DNA from 4 places in the Teichococcus aerofrigidensis genome. Region 4 is predicted to be linked to each of the others. Evidence: predicted binding sites of a transcription regulator. Region 4 holds the regulator's gene; each other region holds the start of a gene.
The links. The regulator LexA, encoded in region 4, represses DNA repair genes until DNA is damaged. The targets are predictions, from matches to a motif close to TGTTCTANNTANGTTC.
Positions count from the first base shown of each region.

Region 1: the regulator LexA is predicted to act here: its motif matches at 764-779, upstream of parC (DNA topoisomerase IV subunit A).
Region 2: the regulator LexA is predicted to act here: its motif matches at 1,389-1,404, upstream of recA (recombinase RecA).
Region 3: the regulator LexA is predicted to act here: its motif matches at 1,115-1,130, upstream of ACVMLK_RS00220 (DUF6634 family protein).

Region 1 covers NZ_JBSXMU010000048.1:17,708-19,905, forward strand. The annotation lists gene ACVMLK_RS11870 (Nramp family divalent metal transporter) at 1-595, opposite strand, end outside; gene parC (DNA topoisomerase IV subunit A) at 859-2,198, shown strand, end outside.
Region 2 covers NZ_JBSXMU010000070.1:16,584-18,781, reverse strand. The annotation lists partial or broken gene ACVMLK_RS14375 (AsmA family protein) at 1-101, shown strand, start outside; gene recA (recombinase RecA) at 171-1,211, opposite strand; gene ACVMLK_RS14365 (ATP-binding protein) at 1,430-2,198, opposite strand, start outside.
Region 3 covers NZ_JBSXMU010000001.1:42,763-44,960, forward strand. The annotation lists gene ACVMLK_RS00210 (AAA family ATPase) at 1-284, opposite strand, end outside; gene ACVMLK_RS00215 (hypothetical protein) at 387-509, shown strand; gene ACVMLK_RS00220 (DUF6634 family protein) at 553-924, opposite strand; gene ACVMLK_RS00225 (hypothetical protein) at 1,623-2,198, opposite strand, start outside.
Region 4 covers NZ_JBSXMU010000006.1:28,285-30,482, forward strand. The annotation lists gene ACVMLK_RS02985 (molybdopterin molybdotransferase MoeA) at 1-302, shown strand, start outside; gene lexA (transcriptional repressor LexA) at 453-1,202, shown strand; gene ACVMLK_RS02995 (ComEC/Rec2 family competence protein) at 1,159-2,198, opposite strand, start outside.

The DNA of each region.
Region 1 (2,198 bases), on a different contig from region 4:
CGATGGTGATGAAGGAGAAGACCACCACCAGCAGCCCGGCGCCGTGCTCGATGCGGCTGTACTTGCTGGAATAGAGCAGCGCGATGCTGCCGAGGACGATGATCACCGTCCAGAGGCCGAGGGACGTCCCGCTCATCGGATCGCCGCCGATCGGCAGCATGATGCTCATCGCCAGCGCCACGCCGCCGACCACGCCGCCCATCTGCAGGACCTTGGACAGCGCCATGAGCGCCCAGAGCAGATTGATCCAGCTCAGCTTCCCGAGATGCGGGCCGACCTTGTTGTAGCCCGTCAGCGCCGGCTGGCCGGTGGAGATGGTCCAGCGCGCCAGCTCGATCTGCACCGCCACCTTCACGAAGGTGGAGAAGATCACCATCCAGAGCAGCGCGAAACCGACCGTGGCGCCGAGCGTGGTGGTGACGATCAGCTCGCCCGATCCGACGATGGAGGCACTCAGGATCAGGCCGGGGCCGAGATGCCGCAGCGAGTGCTTCCAGCCGACCGGTGGTTCACGAATGCCTTCGGGTGTCAGGCAATAGGGGTCCTCGGCATCCACCCGGTCGCGAGGGGTGGCTACGGGGTTGTCGGCATTCAAAGGCGCATCCTCCCGGATCATTCAGACGAGGGGCGGCCTGTTCGTGGTCTTGGGCCCCTCTTCTTCCCTATGGCCGGAAGCACGCCACCGGTCAGCCCCACCCGAACCCTCGCTCTCGTGTTTGTGAGCGGCGGGCGGCGAGGAGGATCGCGTCTGGTGGCCGGCATATGTTCGGCTTATGTTCTGTTCCGGCCATTCGCCCCTTCCGCCAGACCGCGCACTGCGCTAGCCCGGGGCGGCCGCGACCGCCCGGAGGATTGCCCATGCCCGACGACCTGAACACCTTGCCCGAAGGCGGCGACGTCCGGCCCACCAACCTCTCCGCCGCCCTCTCCGAGCGCTACCTGGCCTATGCCATGTCCACCATCACGGCGCGCTCCCTGCCGGATGTGCGGGACGGGCTGAAGCCGGTGCACCGCAGGCTGCTCTGGGCCATGCACCAATTGAAGCTGGACCCCGCGGCGGGCTTCAAGAAATGCGCCCGCATCGTCGGCGACGTCATGGGCAAGTACCACCCGCATGGCGACGCCGCGATCTACGACGCCATGGTCCGGCTGGCGCAGGAATTCGCGGCCCGCTACCCGCTGGTCGAGGGCCAGGGGAATTTCGGCAATATCGACGGCGATAACGCCGCGGCCATGCGCTACACCGAGGCCCGCCTCACCGCCATCGCCAGCGCCATGCTGGAGGGCATCGAGGAGAACGCGGTCGACTTCCGCGCCACCTATGACGGCGAGGAGCGGGAGCCGGTCGTGCTGCCCGCCGCCTTCCCCAACCTGCTGGCCAATGGCGCCAATGGCATCGCCGTCGGCATGGCGACCTCGATCCCGCCGCACAATGCGGGCGAGCTCTGCGCCGCCGCGCTGGCGCTGATCGCCGATCCGGCGGCCGGGGTGGACGAGCTGCTGCGGCACATGCCGGGCCCGGATTTTCCCACCGGCGGCGTGCTGGTCGAGAGCGCCGAGGCGGTGCGCGAGGCCTATGCCACCGGCCGCGGCGGCTTCCGCGTCCGTGCCCGCTGGGAGCGCGAGGCGCTGAGGAACGGCGCCTGGCAGATCGTCGTCAGCGAGATCCCCTACCAGGTGGCGAAGTCGCGGCTGATCGAGCAGATCGCGCAGCTTATGGAGGAGAAGAAGCTCCCCCTGCTCGGCGACATCCGCGACGAGAGCACTGATATCGTCCGCATCGTGCTGGAGCCCAAGAGCCGCGCGGCCGATCCCGCCGTGCTGATGGAGACGCTGTTCCGCGCGACGCCGCTGGAATCCCGCGTCTCGCTCAACATGAACGTGCTGGATGCGAGCCGCACACCGCGCGTCATGGGCCTGCGCGAGGTGCTGCGCTGCTGGCTCGACCACCGGCACGAGGTGCTGGTGCGGCGCAGCCAGCACCGGCTGGACGCCATCGCCCGCCGGCTGGAGATCCTCGACGGCTACCTCATCGCCTATCTGAACCTCGATGAGGTGATCCGCATCATCCGTGAGGAGGACCATCCGAAGCCGGTGCTGATCTCGACCTTCGGCCTGACCGACGTGCAGGCCGAGGCGATCCTCAACATGCGGCTGCGCAGCCTGCGCAAGCTGGAGGAGATGGAGATCCGCAAGGA
Region 2 (2,198 bases), on a different contig from region 4:
GCCATTCCGGCCCGGTACCGGCCGAATCCCCCGCGCCGTCAGGCGGCCGCCCGCGCGCCCCCGGGCCAGTCGACATTCTGCGCGGCCTGCTGGGCCGCTGACATGGCAAGGGGCCCCACGGGGCCCCTTATCAGACTCGCGCCACTGCGTGAGGCAGCGCCGCTTCCGCCCTACTCGGCGGCCGCGGCGTCCCCCTCCTCCTCGGGCCCCGCCAGCATGCTGTTGGCGACGACGCCAGCCTGCGCGCGGATGCGCTGCTCGATGCTCTCGGCCATGGCCGGATTGTCGCGCAGGAACTGCTTGGCGTTCTCCCGCCCCTGACCGATGCGCTGGCTGTCGCAGCTGAACCAGGCACCGGACTTCTCGACCACGCCCGCCTTGACGCCGAGGTCCAGCAGCTCGCCGACCTTGGACACGCCCTCGCCATACATGATGTCGAACTCGACCTGCCGGAACGGCGGCGCCATCTTGTTCTTCACCACCTTCACGCGGGTCTGGTTGCCGGTGACTTCCTCGCGGTCCTTGATCTGGCCGATGCGGCGGATCTCGAGCCGGCAGGAGGCATAGAACTTCAACGCGTTGCCGCCCGTCGTCGTCTCGGGGTTGCCGAACATGACGCCGATCTTGAGGCGGATCTGGTTCAGGAAGATCAGCAGCGTGTTGGAGCGAGAGACCGAGCCGGTCAGCTTGCGCAGCGCCTGGCTCATCAGCCGGGCGTGCAGGCCGACATGGCTGTCGCCCATCTCGCCTTCCAGCTCGGCGCGCGGCACCAGAGCGGCGACGGAATCGACCACCAGCACATCGACCGCGCCGGAACGCACCAGCGTGTCGGCAATCTCCAGCGCCTGCTCGCCCGCATCGGGCTGGCTGATCAGCAGGTTGTCCACATCGACACCGAGCTTGCGGGCATAGCCCGGGTCCAGCGCGTGCTCGGCATCAAGGAAGGCACAGGTGCCGCCGCGCTTCTGCGCCTCGGCGATGGCGTGCAGCGCCAGCGTCGTCTTGCCCGAGCTTTCCGGCCCGTAGATCTCGACGATGCGTCCCTTGGGCAGGCCGCCGATGCCCAGCGCCAGATCGAGGCCGAGCGAGCCGGTCGGGACGACCTCGATCTCGTCCGACTGCTGCTTGGCCCCCATGCGCATGATCGAGCCCTTGCCGAAGGCCCGTTCAATCTGGCTGAGCGCGGCATCGAGCGCCTTGTTCTTGTCCATTCTGGAACCCCTTCGCCAAGCGGCTGTCTATATGGATCGGAGACACTGACCGGTTCAGTGCTTATCCCGGCGCGATGCATTCGATAAGGCAGGGCCAGGATATCATTTTCCTGTGACGTCAGTGAACCCAGAGAGCTATTCAATCCCAGGTTTAATTCTCTGCCGCCCCAGATTTCGAGTTCCCTATATGTTCGCTTCTGCCTCGTTCCGCAAGAGGATCAGCGTGGAAGCAGGGCCTTCACCGCCTCCACGAGCTGGGCCGGCGCATAAGGTTTGGCCAGGAAGCGAAGACCCTCGCCCTCCACGCCCGTCTCGACCATGGACGGCGCATAGCCACTGGTCAGCAGGACCGGCAGGGCCGGGAAGCGATGCCGCAGCCAGCCGCAGAGCGCCAGGCCGTCCATGCCGGGCATGATGACATCGGATACCAGGGCGCGAGGCGCGAGCCCGGCTTCCACCAGCTCCAGCGCCGCCTCGGCATCCTGCGCCGCGACCACCTCCCAGCCCGCGCGGCGGAGGCTGCGCTCCGCGAGCTGCCGCAGCAGCCCCTCATCCTCGACCAGCAGCAAGGGTGCCGCTGTTCCGCCCGCCGCCATCAGGGGGGATGGCACCGGGCCTTCCGCCGCACCATCGGCAACGGCCTGGGGCGCGGCCTCCTCGACGCGGGGCAGCAGGATGCGGAAGCAGGTCCCCTCTCCTGGCCGGCTGCTCACAGTCAGGTAGCCGCCCGACTGGCGGACGATGCCATGCACGGTGGCGAGACCCATGCCGGTTCCGCCCTGCTGGGCACGGCTGGTGAAGAAGGGTTCGAAGATGCGCGGCAGGATCTCCGGCGGAATGCCCAGACCGGAGTCGCTGACCTCCAGCACGGTCCATCGTCCGGCCGGCACCGGTTCCGGCATCGCCGGCAAGGCCTGCAGCAGCAGTTGCCGGCCGGTGGCCAGTCGCAGCCTGCCACCCGTCGGCATGGCCTGGCGGGCGTTCATC
Region 3 (2,198 bases), on a different contig from region 4:
GTGCGGACGGCGCCGTTGCCGTCCTCGGGGCGGTGCCAGCGGTCGGAGCCGTCGCGGCGGAACTCGGCCCAGCTCGGCTCAATCTTGCTGATCCGCCGGTATGGCCGGTCCTGGGCGTCGTCGCCGTCGAACGGTACCTCGTCCGTGCCCTGGATCAGCATGCGCCAGGTCTCGGCGACGGGGACGACCCACTCGGCGTCCGGCACCTCGACCACGAGGACCGCGCCCGGCTCCCGCGCCCTGCCGTGCAGGGTCGGATCGGCCTCGAGCAGGCGCCGGAGCATGGCGTGGGCTGCGGCCTCGGCAGGGTCTTCCAGGCGCACGCGCGATGGCTGGTGGACGGGCGGGGGCGTTGGCTTCCGCGCCTGCGGCGGAACGGGACCGAGGTGGAACGGCTCGTGGCCGATCTCCTCCTCGACGGCTTCGGCCAGCCCTTCGATAGCGAGGTCCAGCGCGTCGCCGGTCAGGGCGGCGGCGCCACCCATGCTGCCGGGCGGCAGGGCAGGTGAGGGGGCGGATGCGGAGGTGCTGGGGATGGGGTTTGGCATGGTGTCACCGCAGGCCCAGGGAGCAGGTCCGGTCGGCGGGCGGCGGCACGACCGGCATGGGCGCGCGCGGGGCGCCGAGGCGATAGAGGCGGTTCAACGTTCGCGCCCAGCCCACGGTCGGCGCGAAGGCCCAAAGGTCTGAGGTCCGGCAGTAGGGGCCGTCCAGCAGCGGATGGCCGGTGACGGCGCCGACAAGGCACATGACCGGGCGCGAGGTCACGGCCCATCCCTCCAGCAGCGGCGCCTCCGACAGCTCCGCCGCCGACGGCATCCCGGCCGCCGCGAGCCGCCGCAGGTCCGCCGCCAGTGCCTCCAGCCTGCTGGCTTCCGCCTCGACGTCGCCGCGCACGGTTCCTCGTTCACCGATGATGAGCATGGTGCCTCCTGTCTCTGATGGGTGGTTGTCGGTGTGTTGGTGGCGGCCCGCGGGAGGGGCCGCCGGGCGCCCTATGCGGGCGCGGGGATGACGACCCAGTGCCCGTTTTCGCGCCCGCCGACGTACCCCGCCGGGCCAGGGGGACCCGGTTCAGTCGCCTCAGGGAAGGGAAGGGCGGTCGTCATACCCAGAACAAAAGCGGAACATCTCGCCCGGCGCAATAGGCATGCGTCGGTGTGATTTGCCAGCAAAGGAGGCATCACCAGCTGCCTTGAGACCGGGTGACAATCCCTCCCGCAAGCCGATCTATCGCCCTGAATCCTTGTGGTTTTCCTTGCAACATTCATGGCGTCGCGGGCCGACACGACGCGTTCGGTGTCGCTGGCTACCGACGGCCATGCCCGAAATCTCGTAGGATCAGATGCCTAGCAGTGGGCGCCGAGTACGCCATTCCAGAGACTGTGCGCCGACCACCGGCCGGGGCGCAGACTCTCAAAACGGCACCAAAAGGCATGTACCTGGGCGCCCATCGTCATTCGGATGCGGCATGTCGCTCCGCGGATCGTGAACAGCGGCTCATCCAGCGAAAACCGCGGTGCGGCAAAACTCCGATCCGGTGGCGCCCCGCGCCTGTGGGCAGCAAGGTTGCACATGGGCTGCCACATGGCCTTCTCATGGCGTCGCCGCAGGGTGCCGCCTCAACCACCCTGTCGGCGCAGGTTCGCGTCCAGCTGAGTGTACCGGGGATCCGTGCTCAGATCCGGATTGGCGTCCAAGACGCGTCTCAGCAGGCGGCGTAGCCCCAGCCCATCCCAGGAGTTCCCCAAGCCATCTGTAATCGCGTCGAGTAGCTTCAGAACGTCATTTGGGAACCGCTCGGGGAGGTCGTTCTCGGCCAAGTTGTGGACAAGGCGGAAGTGCTGGTTGCACCGGACCACCGTGCCCGCGATCAGGTCCACGGCCAGCGGGAAAGCCTCCCCGCTAGCGGCTGCCGCCAGTGCAAGGTTTTCGGAACTGCCCGCGTCGCGCAGGCCGACATCCTTGGGCCAGGCTTCGTCGATCCAGGGGCCAAGTCGGGCTTCCCAGAAAGCCGCTGCCTTCGCCGCGTCATCCGGCATCATGCGGTACAACTGGAACGCGGCGTGGCGGCGTGCCTCCGGATCTGCCGACCGGAGCAGGGATTGGGCTTCCTTTGCCTCGATGAGACCGGGAACCTCGATGCACGCCATCACCAAAAGCGACCAGAGCTGCTCCTTCGAGCGGTGCACCTCGCT
Region 4 (2,198 bases):
TGCTGTTCCTGTGGCCGGCGACGATGGTCCTGTCCGGCCTGCCGGCGGCCGCCCCTCCCTTCCGGATGGCCATGCTGGCGGACGATCTTCCCGCGAATGACCGGCGCGAGGACTATATGCGCGCGGATCTGTCCCGCGACGGGGAAGGCCGGTTGATCGCGCGGGCGGCATCGCGGCAGGACAGTTCCATGCTGCGAACCCTCTCCGCCTCCGGCGGCCTGCTGCGGCGCCCGCCGCATGCGCCGGCCCTGCAAGCCGGCGCGATGGTCGAGGTGCTGGTGCTGGACGAGTTCGGGATCTGAGCCGGGCAACTGCGCGGCTCCTTCAGAAATTCAGCCAAGCCTCGGATTTCAGGGCATTTGCCCGTTGACCGCGAATGCGGAACTTTCGTAGAACATCGTGGACGGTCGCGCTTTGTTCGCTGCCGCCTCACTGGTTCCGGGAGCCGCCCTATGCTGACGCGCAAGCAGCACGAGTTGCTGATGTTCATCGACCGGCATCTCCGGGACACCGGTTTCTCTCCCTCCTTCGAGGAGATGAAGGAGGCCCTCAAGCTGCGCTCCAAGTCGGGGATCCACCGCCTGATCACGGCCCTGGAGGAACGTGGCTTCCTGCGGCGGCGCGCCCACCGCGCGCGTGCCCTTGAGGTCATTCGCCTTCCCGAGAGCGCGATGGCCGGACCGCGCATGGCGGCCGAACCCGCTGCGGCGCGGGCGGAGGCGCCGCGCCCGGCCTTCTCGCCCCCGGCCTTCTCACCCAATGTTATCCGCGGCAATTTCGCTTCCAATCTGCCCGGCGTCCCGCGCGCCCCTGACGCGGCCGCGGTGCACCTGCCGCTCTATGGCCGCATCGCCGCCGGCCAGCCGATCGAGGCCCTGCGCGACCAGGGGACCAGTGTCGAGGTGCCTACCGCCCTGCTCGGGAACGGCGAGCACTATGCTCTGGAGGTCGCTGGCGATTCGATGGAGGGGGCCGGCATCCTGGATGGCGACACGGTCATCATCCGCCGTGACGAGACGGCCGATACTGGATCCATCGTGGTGGCCCTGGTCGACGACGCCGAGGTGACGTTGAAGCGCCTCCGGCGCAAGGGCAACTCGATCGCGCTCGAAGCCGCCAATCCGCGCTACGAGACCCGTATCTTCGGACCCGACCGGGTCAAGGTCCAGGGGCGCCTGATCGGTCTGCTTCGGCGCTACTGACGCCCAGGGGCTTGTTCTCCTGGCGCCGTTCCCCGGCCGGGCGCGGCGGCCGGGGAACCCAGGGGCGGTCGCCGCGCCATTCACGGTCCGAGAGGATGCGCGCTCCACCAGGCTCCAGCCAGATGGCGTGCGATCCGTCGCGCCAGACACTGAAGCGGTCGACGACCGGAATGCCCTCGCAGCGGCCTCGGATGGGCTCGGGGGAGATCAGTACGGCCGCCTCCTGGCCGCAAGCCGGAGCGGCTGTCACCGGCGGCGCCGTCTCGCCACGGCGGGTCCGGGCCGGCTTCAGCAGCAACGCCGCCCTGCTTCCTTCCCGCGGCTGAAACCGGCAGATCAGGCCGGCGCATGGCAGGAGCGCGTCATCACCGGCGGTTTTGTCGGAATAGGGCTCGGCTTCGTCCTCTCCCCAGCCTCGAAGCCAGCTGTCACGGATGAAATTCGACGCCCCGCTGGCACGGTGGAGGACGACGGCTCCATCGGTACGAAAGGCGATGAGGCGGGCATCGGCGGAAACCAGCACGTCCGGCGGCGCGGTCCAAAAGGAAGCGCACAGGCCGGTGGCGATCAGCGGAAGGCCAAGGCAGCGCCAGCGGCTCCGCCACAGGCACAACCAGATCATGCCGAAACTCGTCAGGGCCAGGGCCCAGGCCGGCATGGGGCGGGCCAGGAGAGCCGCGCCCGGCCAGCTGGCGACCGTGCGCGCGACCCACAGCACGACCTCCACGCCCCATCCCATCACCGCCAGCGGCCAGCTTTCGAGATGCAGCGGCATCAGCGCGGCCGCGGCCAGGGCGGCGGGCATGATGAGAAAGGAGGTCACCGGCACGGCGAGCATGTTGGCGACGACGCCATAGAGCTGGATGCGGCCGAAATGGAACAGGCCGAAGGGCAGCGTGGCCAGCGTCGCCAGAACCGAGGTCAGCACCGAGCCCATGAGAATCAGAAGGGGTCGTCGCCACCATTCGGCGCTGCGTCGCCAGCGGGTCATCCAGC